4 regions of the Pseudomonas sp. LBUM1653 genome follow, and region 4 is predicted to be linked to each of the others. Evidence: predicted binding sites of a transcription regulator. Region 4 holds the regulator's gene; each other region holds the start of a gene.

Region 1 (3,426 bases), 3.3 Mb from region 4:
CCTGTAGGAGCGAGCATGCTCGCGATGGAGGTCAACGATGACGCGGGGAGCCTGACACCCCGCGGTGCTCTCAGGTTTTTCGCGAGCATGCTCGCTCCTACAGAGCCCGCCGCGATGGGCCATCTTTGGCCCAGCGCGGCTAACCCGGCATCCTTGCCGGTTTACCCACTGCGCAGAACCGGAACGAAGCCTCTCGATGTGGCAAGAAAATCAAAAGCCAAATCAAAAGCAACAGCCAAAGCGAGGCGGCCTGACAGCCGACCTGATGGCAGGTCTGTCCGAATTCCCCTGTGGGAGCGAGCTTGCTCGCGATGAACGTCCAGACATCGCGATCATCCAGACAGGGCGCGTTATCGTTGACGTCCATCGCGAGCAAGCTCGCTCCCACAGGGATCAGGTACACCCTTAAAAGTCAGGTCGGCTGTCAGGCCGCCTCGCTTTGGCTTTAAATTTGGGCGCCCCGTTAACCACGATGGCCGAACGCAGGCATTGCGCAGTGGGTAAACCGGCAGGACGCCGGTTTAGCCGCGCTGGGCCAGGGACGGCCCATCGCGGCGACCCACGGAGCAATGCCGGAGTGAGGGCATGCCGAGCCCTAGCGAGGCACCGAGTGGTGGGGCAAGAGCGCTTTGGTTACTTTCGCGCTTTTCGAAAGTGACTCGCCGTAAGGGCGAAACCATAAGTGGCCGTTACCGCAGGAATGGATATGTACACCTGAAAGACAATCATCGGCTGTCAGGGCGCTTTCGCCGGCAAGCCTGGCTCCTACAAGGTGCTGCTCAAGGTTGCGATCCTACAAGACAACACCCATCAAGGCGGATCAATCTGATCCAGCACCCGATTCGCCGTAATCTCCGCCAGCATCACGCTGTTGGAAATACCCAGCAGGGCATTGCGGCACCCACCGTCCAGATGATCCACCAACTGATGAACCATCACATCAACCGAGGCCAGCGTCTCGACCAGATAAACCATCAGGGTTTCGTTCGTGGCCTGCGGGTTCACAGTAAATAGTGAGCTGGGTGTACGCGGTGTGGCCTTGATGTCGGCAGATGACGGAAAGTGGTAATCGAGGGCGCGCTCGGCAGCCTCGTTGAGTTTATTTGAATCGGGTTCGTACGGGGATGCCGGATCGAGGTCCGGCGGGTTCGGCGTTACCTTGAACATGATCTTCAATTCCTCGAATGGAGCTGACACCATTTCGCGACTAAACGAAGGGGTGGCGGCTGTACGCAGGTTAGTCGACCGGGGAATTGAAGAAGCCGGCGCACCCGAAGGTGCCCTGCGCACAGCCACCATCGAATGCAGATAGGAAATACCTGCCTGACGGACGCTTGTGCAACTTCAATTACCACCGGGCGACTAAACCCGATCACTGATGGGCAGTGACGCGAATCAAGTTACCGACGACCCCCAAGGCGCACAAGCCGGCGGATTCTGGCGTAGCCGTAGGCAACGGCGCAAGGTCTTGTGGCTTTCAGGAAGTAAGTCGTAGGGCGCTTAAACAAGCTTCCTTCGACGATGTTTAATGGCGCTTTCGGAACCGACTGCTGCATGCACTTTTAAAGCGCCATGCCTGACAACGTGCACCAGTGCGAAGCGGTTTGCTGAGTTTGCGAGCATCGCGCACCAACAGCCGCCACACCCGCTCATCCCGCCAGAAACATGCCTGAGTCGCGGCCATCAAGGCGTTTGCATGGCCATGGAAGTCTCCTTAGTCGAACTGGCACAAACCCTGCATTAACCCCCTCAAGCCCATCCAAAAAAGATGGGCAGCCCTCTCGGTCAACGACGATCGACTGGCCGCACAGGTCGTGGGCAACATCGGTGGATCAGGCATGGCCGTCTGATTTTCAACACCGCAAAAGAACAGGCAAAGACGCCTGGAACCGCAAGGTTTCAGGCGTTTTTTTTTGCTTTTTTCACCGTGATGGGCTTTGGGCAGGTGCGTTTATGAATTCCAATGTAGCCAGTTTGAACAAACAGCAAACGCTGGTCGTGATCGGCAACGGCATGGTCGGGCATCATTGTGTCGAGCAGTTGATCGAGCGCGGCGCGCTTGACCGCTATCGGCTGCACGTCTTCAGCGAAGAGCCGATGCGTGCCTATGACCGCGTGCATCTGTCCGAGTACTTCTCCGGTCGTGATGCCGAGTCGCTGGCACTGAGTGACGCGGCGCTGTACGAGACGCCCGGCGTCACGTTGCACCTGGGTGTGCCGGTGCTGGAGATCGATCGCGCCCGTCGCCAGGTGATCACCGCACAAGGCTGTGTTGCCTATGACAAGCTGGTGCTGGCCACCGGTTCCTATCCGTTTGTGCCGCCGATCGAAGGCGCCGAAGGCGATTCGCGTCTGGTCTATCGCACCCTGGAAGACCTCGATGCCATTCGTGCCGCGGCGGCCAATGCCCGGCGCGGTGTGGTGGTCGGCGGTGGTTTGCTCGGCCTGGAAGCCGCCAACGCCCTGAAGAGCCTGGGGCTCGAAGCGCACGTGGTGGAATTCGCCCCGCGCCTGATGCCGGTGCAACTGGATGATCTGGGTGGGCTGGCGCTGAAGGCGCAGATCGAACGCCTCGGCGTCGGCGTGCACCTGTCCCGCGCCACGCAATCGATCAGCGCTGGCGAGCAGTACCGCTACCGGATGAACTTTGCCAACGACGAGTTCCTCGAGACCGACCTGATCGTGTTCTCCGCCGGTATCCGTGCCCAGGATGCGCTGGCCCGTCAGTGTGAACTGGACATCGGTCCGCGCGGCGGCGTGGTGATCGACGACACCTGCCTGAGCTGTGATCCGCACATCTACGCCATCGGTGAGTGCGCATCGTGGAATGGCAGCCTGTTCGGCCTGGTCGCGCCGGGCTACCAGATGGCACGCAGTGTCGCGGCACGCCTGTGTGACGACGCCGCCGAACCGTTCCAGGGCGCCGACATGTCGACCAAGCTCAAGCTGCTGGGCGTCGACGTCGGCTCCATCGGCGATGCCCATGCCAATACGCCAGGCGCGCGCAGCTATCAGTTCATCGACGAAACGACGGCCAGCTACCGCCGCCTGGTGGTGGATGCCAGCGGCAAACACGTACTGGGCGCGGTGCTGATCGGCGACAACAGCTATTACGACACGCTGCTGCAATACATGCAGAACGCGATCGCCTTGCCCTCCGAGCCGGCCGCGTTGATCCTGCCGTCGTCCGAAGGCGCGCCGACCCTCGGCCCTGGCGCCTTGCCGGAAACGGCCACGGTTTGCTCGTGCCACAACGTGACCAAGGGCGCCATCTGCTCGGCCATCGACGGCGGTTGCACCGACCTCGGCCTGCTGAAGTCGCAGACCAAGGCCTGCACCGGCTGCGGCGGTTGCGCCGGCCTGCTCAAGCAAGTCTTCGAGCATGAATTGATTGCCCGTGGCGTCAGCGTCGACAAGAGCCTGTGC
Region 2 (3,426 bases), 2.6 Mb from region 4:
ACTTGCTCCAATCGGCACTCAAAGCTCACCAGCGCGTCTTCGAGCAACGGCACGCCGGTAACCCCCGACTCCCAGCAACCTTCGGCAAATCGCGCCTCGCCGCTGACGCCCTCGACCATCCCGGCAAAGCGTTTGGCAATGAACTCCTGGTCATGGGCCAGCACGTTGATGCTGAAAGCGCCGGCGCGCTGAATCACTTCATGGGCACGAACATTGCGGTTCACGCAGATCAGCAGGCGCGGCGGGTCAGCGGTGATCGAACACACCGCCGTGGCTGTCAGTCCGGCCCTTTCGCTGTCGCTGCCACTAGCGATCACCACACAGGCGCCGGCCAGGTGCCGCATGCCTTTACAGAAATCAGCGGTCGCGACCGTCGGCGCAATCACTGCTGGCGTACTGCTCGATTGAATGGCGTTTAACATCTGGAAAACCTCACTGTGTCGCTACGGATCAGAGAACGACGTTGCGTTTGTGACCCCAGTCGCTCATTTTGTTGAACGCCTTCACTTCCCAAAGCTGATCGTCAATGACGACGCCACCCCAACCCATTTCAAAGTTGAAACCCGATGGGGTCTGGGCGTAGAAGGAAAAGGTCTTGTCGTTCGGGTGATGACCGAGTTCGAGAATGATCGGGATGCCCGCCTTGACGCAGCGGTCGTAGGCCAGGCCGACGTCGTCCATGTTCTGCACCTGGACCATGAAGTGGTTGAGCACCTTGGGGCTGGGTGCCTGCGCGGTGGCAATGGAATGGTGGCGACCCGTGGCGGTATGGAAAAACGTGGCGTCCACCACCATGCCCGGCTGCACTTCCTCGCGGATGTAATCGCTGACTCGCAACTTCAGGACATCCTTGTAGAAACTCACCGTTTCCGGCCCGTTCTTGGCAAACGGCAAGAGGTGGCCGATGCCAAGATCGCCGGTAACGAAACTGCCCTTGAGCACTTTTGAACGAAACGCGTCGTTGAGCCCGGCTTCGCTGTGGCCGAAGAAAAACTCGTGGGTAAAACCGTTCGGGTCCTGGCAGCTGTAGGCCTTCTCGACCTTGCGTCGCTGCAGCACGTCCCGGGAAAGCACTTCGACTGGCACGCCTTTTTCACGCAGTTCACTGACGTAGTTCTCAAGCTCCAGCTCGCTGCGAAACTGCCAGCCGGCCACCAAAATGTCGTCGATCGGATTTTTTTCCAGGAAGAAACGCTGGGCGTATTCATCCATGCGCAACGTCAGTCCCTGCTCGTCGCGATGGGCCACCTGCATGCCGATAATATCGGTGGCCAGCCACTGCCATTTATCAAGGTCGCTTACACCGAATCCTGCGTAGGCCAACGAGTGAATTTCTGCCACTTGCCTGCACCTCATCTTGTTTTTGTTGTTTTGTTCTTTTTGGGAAAGCCCTGGAAGAACAACTGTTGAAAGGACAAGAGCAAGCGCTGTGCCAGCATTTTGAAGCCACAGAAACAAAAGTTTTATTACTTAATAATCATATAGTTACGAAATACCTGCGGCGACTTTAGCGCCTTGATCAGTCTTCGCACGCCGGCAGGAAGATTTCAGAAAATTCGAACTTTGCGAATTTCATTCAAGGATTTTCGCGAATACCAGGCTGGGGAAAAAATATTGCCCGAATGCAGAGAATGGATAGCGTACCCATCGCGCCTTATGTTTCAGTGCGATCAGCCCGCTTGAGCGCTGCTGGTGTTTGCAACAGGCGCCTGGCATCGGTTTTGCCTTCAATAAGTAAAAAAACACAGGCTCATTTGATGACGACTCTCCCTATCGATGATGAAGCGCATTCGCGACAGTCGCGCAATCGCAACGGCATTAACATCATCACCGACCTGCGCTTCCCGGACATGCAGGACCTGGTCGACCGGCTGTATTTCAACCCCAAGGAGGGACTGATCTGGCTGGGTGACAAACGCATGATGCTGATGCATGTCGAGGCGTTTGGCGCGTTGCGCCAGGAGCTTCTGGAAAGCAACGGCGTGGAGTTCACCCGCGGCGTGCTGACCCGTGTCGGCTACATGACTGGCCAACGCGATGCCGACCTGGCAATCAAGGCCCGTGGGACCGGTAACGAACTGGACATTGCCGCGGCCGGGGGACAATTGCACGCCTTGTCCGGCATCGTCGAAGTCGCACCGGTATGCATCGAGTTCGACCATGCCAAGGGCTTCAAGTACGGCGAATTCACCTGGAAGCGCTCTGTCGAAAGTGACGTGCATATCGCCGCCAACGGCGTCAGTACCGACCCTATCTGCTGGATGGAAGTGGGCTATAGCTCCGGCTTCATGAGCCGCCTGATGGGTCGTCGATTACTGGCCAGGGAGACCCAATGCCAAGGCTGCGGACATGATCTGTGCCGGGTCATCGTCAAACCGGTCGAGGACTGGGACAATACCGAAGAAGACCTCAAGTACTTCCAGCCGCGGGTCACCGACCACCGCCGGGCACAGCCGCTCAAGCCTGTGAAAAACACCCCCGTCAAGGCGGCGCCCTCGCCGTTCGGACTCGAAGAGAGCCAGCCATCGGTGACCGAACTCGGCCGGCCGGTGGGCAGCTCCGCCGCCTACCACATCACCATGCACAAGATTCTGCGGGTGGCTGGCACCAATGCCACCGTCCTGCTGCTGGGTGAGAGCGGTGTCGGCAAAACCATGTTCGCCCACGAATTGCATTCCAACAGCCTGCGGGCCAACACGCCTTTCGTTGAAATCAACTGCGCAGCGATCCCTGAGCAACTGATCGAGTCAGAACTGTTCGGCGTGCAGCGCGGTGCTTATTCGGGTGCGACTGACCCGCGTCCCGGGCGTTTTGAAATTGCCCATGGCGGTACGATCTTCCTCGACGAAATTGCCACCTTGAGCATGACCGCCCAGGGTAAACTGCTGCGTGTGTTGCAAAGCGGCGACCTGGAACGACTAGGCAGCAACAAGACCATCAAGGTGGATGTGCGGGTCATCGCCGCGACCAACGAAGACTTGGCCAAGGCGGTCAAGGCCGGACGCTTTCGCAGCGACCTGTTTTATCGGCTGAACGTGTTTCCGATCACCATCGCACCCTTGCGCGAACGCAAGGACGACTTGCCATTGTTGCTCGACACGGTGATGCACAAGTTGTGCGCGCTGCACGGTCGGCACTTGACGGGTGTTGCGCCGAGGGCCCTGCAAGTGATTCTGGATTACCACTGGCCGGGCAACATTCGCGAGTTCGAAAATGTCATCGAGCGGGCCATCATCCTCTCCGACGACGGTGACATGCTCGATCTTCGTCATCTTTCGGGGCTGGATGCCTTGGGCGGGCAACTCGAACGCATCGGTACTGTCAGCTGGGACAGCGGCCCGGCCATCGGTATCCGCATGCCTGACGTCGAGACCCCGAGCGTAGGCATGGCGCAACAGGACAATGCCAGCCGTGAACAACTGCTCG
Region 3 (3,426 bases), 2.6 Mb from region 4:
CAGGTAACGCGACATCCAATACAAATCCGAGGCAGTTCTACTTAACATGTCAGGCTTCCTTCAATCCTCGACCACCCAGGTGTCCTTGGTTCCGCCGCCCTGGGAGGAGTTCACCACCAGGGAGCCTTCGCGCAGGGCGACACGGGTCAAACCGCCGGGTACGACCCGGGTTTCGCGGCCAGACAATACAAATGGACGCAGGTCGATGTGGCGTGGCGCGATACCGCTTTCGACAAAGGTCGGACAGGTCGACAGCGACAGCGTCGGCTGCGCGATGTAGGCATGGGGCTTGGCGATGATGCGCGCGCGGAAGGTTTCGATTTCCGCTGCGGTCGCCGCTGGCCCCACCAGCATTCCGTAGCCGCCGGAGCCCTGGGTCTCCTTGACCACCAGCTCTGGAAGATTGGCCAGAACGTGGGAAAGTTCAGATGGATTACGACACTGCCACGTGGGTACGTTTTTCAGGATCGGCTCTTCGTCCAGATAGAAACGGATCATGTCCGTGACGAACGGATACACCGATTTGTCGTCCGCCACCCCGGTACCGATGGCGTTCGCCAACACGACATTGCCAGAACGATAGGACGACAGCAGCCCCGGCACGCCAAGCATCGAGTCGGGATTGAACGCCAGCGGGTCGAGAAACGCATCGTCGAGACGGCGGTAAATCACGTCGACAGCTTTCGGTCCGTCGGTCGTGCGCATGAACACCTTGTCGTCCCGCACGAACAGATCCGCGCCCTCCACCAGCTCGACGCCCATTTCCCGCGCCAGGAACGCATGCTCGAAGAATGCGCTGTTGAAGCGCCCCGGCGTCAGCACCACGACACTCGGGTTATCGATCGGGCTTGAGCTTTTCAGGGTGTCGAGCAGCAGGTTCGGGTAGTGGTCGATCGGGGCAATGCGCTGGGCCGCAAACAGCTCGGGGAACAGTCGCATCATCATCTTGCGGTCTTCGAGCATGTAGCTGACGCCGCTCGGCGTACGAAGATTGTCTTCGAGCACGTAGTACGTGCCATCGCCGTCGCGCACCAGGTCGACGCCGGAAATGTGCGAATAGATATCGCGGTGCAGGTCCAGCCCTTGCATCGCCAACTGGTATTGCTCGTTGGCCAGCACTTGCTCGGCCGGAATGATCCCGGCCTTGATGATGCGTTGCTCGTGGTACAGGTCGGCGAGGAACATGTTCAGCGCCTTGACCCGCTGGATGCAGCCGCGCTCGACCACACGCCATTCACTGGCGGGGATGCTGCGAGGGATGGTGTCGAAGGGAATCAGGCGCTCTGTCCCCTGCTCATCACCGTAGAGCGTGAACGTAATCCCGGCGCGATGAAATAACAGATCGGCCTCACGTCGCCGTTGTGCCAAAAGCTCGTCAGGCGTTTCGGCCAGCCAACGGGCAAACTCCCGATAATGCGGACGGACCTGGCCGCCGGCATCGTACATCTCATCAAAATAGGTGCGGATCATGCCGTACTCCTTGTCACCCGGACATCCAGGCCTTCGCAAGGCCCGTGCCATCGGCAGAAACGCTTAGATTTCAATCGGTTGGATAATCACCATGCGAGTACCGCACCAATCCTGTGCGGCAAATGCCCCAACCTGACTGCCCCCGCTTCATTGCAAGGCGTTGTTGTCGCCCATCACCAGCATAGACTGTAGGCGCCGGCTTGCCGGCTATGGGATCGGCCCTGTTCAATTTTCCCTGGGCAAAAAAGCTTGGGCAAAAACGAAAACGGCCAACCCGAAGGTCAGCCGCTATTGCTGGTTGTCACTGTTCATAAGTTTATGCGAGTCGCCCTCGTACCTCCTGTTTTACACCCCAGCCTTCAATGATGCCGCCCAGAGGCTCGACCACTGCCTCGAAACCCTGTTCGAAATCGCCAATGTCGTCGTAGGTGGCATACATGACTTTGCACAACTCCAGCGCCCAGGCGCCATCGTCGCGCGCACTGACTTGCGCATCCAGGGATTCACCGCGGTGGAAATGACCTGCCGCCCTGCGTGCCCGCTCCTCGTCCGGGAAAATGGCGTAGAACTCGATGGGATGAAACCGGGAAAAGTCGAAACCGCCTTCTTTCATGCGGCGCAGTACACTGCTGCTGATGTCTTCTTGATAGGCTGTGCTCATGAAACGTCCTCCTCAAACTGATGGATAGACTTTCCGTACTCCCTATGTGCATAACCAAACGGTGCGCACCAACCGACAAACATATGCCGACGGGAAACAAGCATGGAGCTGACAAGACCAGACCTTAGCGATCCATTCGCTGATCTCGATTGCAGAGTAGCCCCAAGATAGAGCCGCTGCCAAGGCCTGGTTTTGCTGTCGTCGATGACAAGAAGAGGTTCAGACGGGGGTAATGCTGCGGATTTCAATACTGTGCTGGGTTTTCAGGCTTTTGACGCCTGCATCAGAGGTTCGCCCCTCCAGATCGTTCAGATCCAGTTCGGCGGCCACGGGAAGGAGCCGTTCCTTGATGAGTTTGGCGGCCTGCTCATGATTCGGGCACTCCTCGCACTCGAAGACTTCGTCGATTACTTCACCATGATCATCCACGAAAGTGACTTTCCACTTTTGCATCGGTGCCTCCTCGATAAAACCCATGGATGGGCTTACACCTATCTCGACCCTGAACGCTGGGCAAATGTTCCGGCGAATCAACAATAGCAGGCGTCAAAAAAGTCTGCCTGACGCCGCGCAAGGCGGTGTTGCGCTATGAGATGCGCACATTCCCCCGGGGACCGGCAATGGCCCAGATAATCAGGCCCAGAACCGGCAGCAACAGGATCAACAGCACCCAGAAGATTTTCATCCCGGTCTCGGCGCCACTTTTCAGCACGTTGATGATTGCCCAGATGTCCAAGGCAAGAATGATCAAGCCAACCAGGCTATTGAACGTGGAACCCATGATGACGCTCCCGAAGAATGATATGCCCTCTTAGGATAGCCGGCCCTGACCAGGGTTCCTTTTTTTTGACAGCTTTACCGGTTCAGACGTGGATCGCCACTTTCAAGGCTTCCAGCGAGGGAGCGGCGGCGATGCCGACTTCGGCGCACAACTCGAGTACCCGTGGCACAGCATTGCCGTAGACCAGTACCACTTGCAGTTCATCGTCCAGCAAATGGCTGAAGTTCATCAGCGTGTAACCGCCGTTTTCCTTGTTCAGGCTGCTCATCTGCACCTGGATGCGATTCAGCGCAGTCAGGGCTTCGGTCTTGGCCAACTGCTTGGGTTTGAGATTGAACGCCACCCCCGGGCCGAACGAGGCAACGATCTGGGCAAACAGATCCACATAGGTGTCGGCCTGGAACAGCACGGTCTCGGGCAGACTGCCAACGACTACCCACTCACCCAGCGGGATCGGGAAGCTGTCGTCGTAGTTGATGTCCGGGTTGGCGCTCAGAAAAGCCGCCGGATCAGC
Region 4 (3,426 bases):
TTCAGCAGGCGTAGCTTGATGGTATCGCGCAGCTGATACAAATTCAGGCTGGTAGTGTTGAGCTTGAGATCGGCAAGGTCGGCAATCGGTCCGAGCAGGGTGGTCTCGTCGTTGATCGCTTCAGCCAGTGAGCGGTTGGCATTGCTCAGCGGGTGACGCCGACGGGTTTCCGAGAAACGTTTGAGCAGGGTTTCCTCATCGGCATCCAGGTACAGGACATCGCACTGGATATGGCGGCTGCGCACTTCTGCCAGCAACTCGGGGAACCGCGACAGGTGACTTGGCAGGTTGCGAGCATCGATGGATACGGCAACCAGCGGTTGTGCCAGCTCGGTGTGTATCAGCGCTCGCTCGGCCAGTTCGGGCAGCAACCCGGCAGGCAGGTTGTCAATGCAGTAGTAGCCGTTGTCCTCGAGGACGTCGAGGGCGGTACTTTTACCGGAGCCGGAACGCCCGCTGACGATGATCAAGCGCATGATTAATGACCGTTTTGCTCGTCCAGGACAACCTGATACAAGGCTTCATTGCTCGGGGCGCTGCGCAGTTTTTCGCGCACTTCCTTGCGGTCGAGCATGCTGGCGATCTGGCGTAACAGCTCCAGGTGCGCATCGGTAGCGGCTTCCGGGACCAGCAGAACGAACAGCAGGTCAACCGGGGCACCGTCGATGGCGTCGAAATCGATGGGTGCATCAAGGTGCATCAGGGCGCTGATGGGCGAGGTGCAACCCTTCAGGCGGCAGTGAGGAATGGCGATGCCGTTGCCAAAACCGGTTGAGCCGAGTTTTTCACGGGCAATAAGAGCCTCGAAGACATCTTGCATCTCCAGATCCGGCACTTCTTTGTGGATAAGGTTGGCAATTTGCTCGAGGGCTTTCTTTTTACTGCCGCCCGGCACGTTCACCAGGGAACGGCCGGGGGTCAGGATGCTTTCAAGTCGGATCATGGGTTGGGAGTGTTAACGACCCGTAGCGCCCTGGAGGAGGCTCTGGGTCTTTTCCTTATGCTTTTTGAGTTGTTTATCCAGCTTGTCGGTAAGGGCGTCGATTGCCGCGTACATATCGGTATGTTCCGCGTTGGCGACCACTTCATTGCCGGGAATATGCAGCGTGGCTTCGATTTTCTGCTTCAGCTTTTCGACCGTCATCGTGACCTGCACGTTGGTGATCTTGTCGAAATGTCGCTCCAGTCGTTCGAGTTTTTCGCCGATGTAGGAGCGAAGAGGTTCGGTCACTTCCAGTTGGTGTCCACTGATGTTGACTTGCATACAGCTTCTCCTTCGTTGCCAGTGCATAAAGCGGCAGATCCAGATGATCTGCCACTGGAACGCTGTGGCGTGGCCCTACATCAACCGCTTGCGTTCGCTCGAAGGCGCGATCCCCAGGGATTCGCGGTACTTGGCGACGGTGCGGCGAGCCACCTGAATGCCTTGTGCCTCCAGTAAACCAGCGATCTTGCTGTCACTCAACGGCTTTTTCTGATTTTCCGCGGCAACCAGTTTTTTGATGATCGCGCGAATCGCCGTGGACGAGCATTCTCCGCCCTCGGAGGTGCTGACGTGGCTGGAGAAAAAGTATTTCAATTCATAGATGCCCCGAGGGGTATGCATGAATTTCTGCGTGGTCACCCGTGAAATCGTCGACTCGTGCATGCCGACCGCTTCGGCGATGTCATGCAGCACCAATGGTTTCATGGCTTCGTCGCCGTACTCCAGGAAGCCGCGCTGATGCTCGACGATCTGTGTGGCCACTTTCATCAGGGTTTCGTTGCGGCTTTGCAGGCTTTTGATGAACCAGCGGGCTTCCTGCAGCTGATTGCGCATGAAGGTGTTGTCGGCGCTGGTGTCGGCACGGCGAACGAAGCCTGCATACTGGGCGTTGACCCGCAGGCGAGGCACCGACTCCTGGTTGAGCTCCACCAGCCAGCGCTCGTTGTCCTTGCGCACGATCACGTCCGGAACCACGTATTCGGCTTCGGTCGACTCGATTTGCGAGCCCGGGCGCGGGTTGAGGCTCTGGACCAGTTCGATCACCTGGCGCAGTTCATCTTCCTTGAGCTTCATGCGGCGCATCAGCTGGCTGTAGTCGCGGCTGCCGAGCAAGTCGATGTAGTCAGTGACCAGGCGCTTGGCTTCGGCCAGCCAAGGCGTCTTGGCGGGTAGCTGGCGCAATTGCAGCAGCAGGCATTCGCCCAGGTTGCGCGCTCCGATGCCGGCGGGTTCGAATTGCTGGATGCGGTGCAGGACGGCTTCGATTTCGTCCAGTTCGATGTCCAGTTCCGGATCGAAGGCTTCGAGGATTTCCTCCAGCGTCTCGTCCAGATAACCCTGGTTGTTGATGCAGTCGATCAGGGTCACGGCGATCAGGCGATCGGTGTCGGACATCGGTGCCAGGTTCAATTGCCACAGCAGGTGGCTTTGCAGGCTCTCGCCGGCCGATGTGCGGGTGGTGAAGTCCCACTCGTCGTCATCGTTGCTCGGCAGGCTGCTGGCGCTGGTCTGGTAGACGTCTTCCCAGGCGGTGTCGACAGGCAGTTCGTTGGGAATGCGCTCGTTCCAGTCGCCTTCCTCGATGTTATCGACCGTCGGGGCGCTTTCCTGGTAGGAGGGTTCCTGGATTTCGGTGTTGGGTTTGTGTTCGGCGTTGTCGGCCAGAGGGTCGGAATTGTCGAAGTCGTCGCCTTCTTCCTGGCGCTCGAGCATCGGATTGGACTCCAGGGCCTCCTGGATTTCCTGTTGCAGGTCCAGGGTCGACAATTGGAGCAGGCGGATGGCCTGTTGCAGCTGCGGTGTCATCGTCAGCTGCTGGCCCATTCTCAAGACTAGCGATGGTTTCATGGCAGGGGCTTAACACCTTATTCGCCGGCGCACATGCGCCATCCACTACAGGGCGCCGGAGCGCCAAACATAAGCAAATTATATGCCCGAAACCGCGGCGTTTGCCTAGAGCGCTGTAACAATAAAAAAAGGTTGATTTTTTATTGCGGCAAGCGTTTGGGCGACCCGCCGGACACCTCGACGCTTACAGACGGAATTCATGCCCCAGGTACACTTCCTTCACCAGGTCGTTGGCCAGGATGGTTTCAGCGTCGCCTTCGGCGATCAGTTGGCCATCGTTGACAATGTAGGCGGTTTCGCAGATATCCAGGGTTTCGCGGACGTTGTGGTCGGTGATCAGCACGCCGATGCCCTTGGCCTTGAGGTGGTGGATGATCTGCTTGATGTCGCCCACCGAGATCGGGTCCACGCCGGCGAAAGGTTCGTCGAGCAGGATGAATTTCGGGTTGGTGGCCAGTGCCCGGGCGATTTCCACCCGGCGGCGTTCGCCACCGGACAGGCTCATGCCGAGGTTGTCGCGGATGTGGCTGATGTGGAACTCCTGCAGCAGGCTTTCCAGTTCCTTTCGGCGACCGGCCTTGTCGAGTTCCTTG

The links. Region 4 encodes sigma-54, which starts transcription at its own class of promoters, with help from an activator protein. Its sites were predicted from a motif close to ANTGGCATNNANNTTGCTNT; they were not measured.
Region 1: a site for sigma-54 is predicted at 1,723-1,742, ahead of nirB (nitrite reductase large subunit NirB). Genes of this name have one in related genera too.
Region 2: a site for sigma-54 is predicted at 1,709-1,728, ahead of ACA054_RS16135 (sigma 54-interacting transcriptional regulator). Genes of this name have one in related genera too.
Region 3: a site for sigma-54 is predicted at 1,503-1,522, ahead of ACA054_RS24350 (circularly permuted type 2 ATP-grasp protein). Genes of this name have one in related genera too.

Annotation. Positions count from the first base shown of each region.
Region 1 is NZ_CP166803.1:4,275,284-4,278,709, reverse strand. It holds gene ACA054_RS19045 (DUF6124 family protein) at 811-1,167, opposite strand; gene nirB (nitrite reductase large subunit NirB) at 1,954-3,426, shown strand, end outside.
Region 2 is NZ_CP166803.1:3,587,234-3,590,659, forward strand. It holds gene ACA054_RS16125 (flavin reductase family protein) at 1-422, opposite strand, end outside; gene ACA054_RS16130 (VOC family protein) at 451-1,341, opposite strand; gene ACA054_RS16135 (sigma 54-interacting transcriptional regulator) at 1,758-3,426, shown strand, end outside.
Region 3 is NZ_CP166803.1:5,423,852-5,427,277, forward strand. It holds gene ACA054_RS24345 (alpha-E domain-containing protein) at 1-48, opposite strand, end outside; gene ACA054_RS24350 (circularly permuted type 2 ATP-grasp protein) at 61-1,470, opposite strand; gene ACA054_RS24355 (ribonuclease E inhibitor RraB) at 1,787-2,131, opposite strand; gene ACA054_RS24360 (hypothetical protein) at 2,351-2,584, opposite strand; gene ACA054_RS24365 (PLDc N-terminal domain-containing protein) at 2,718-2,912, opposite strand; gene ACA054_RS24370 (hypothetical protein) at 2,995-3,426, opposite strand, start outside.
Region 4 is NZ_CP166803.1:952,861-956,286, forward strand. It holds gene rapZ (RNase adapter RapZ) at 1-476, opposite strand, end outside; gene ptsN (PTS IIA-like nitrogen regulatory protein PtsN) at 479-943, opposite strand; gene hpf (ribosome hibernation-promoting factor, HPF/YfiA family) at 956-1,264, opposite strand; gene ACA054_RS04215 (RNA polymerase factor sigma-54) at 1,340-2,833, opposite strand; gene lptB (LPS export ABC transporter ATP-binding protein) at 3,018-3,426, opposite strand, start outside.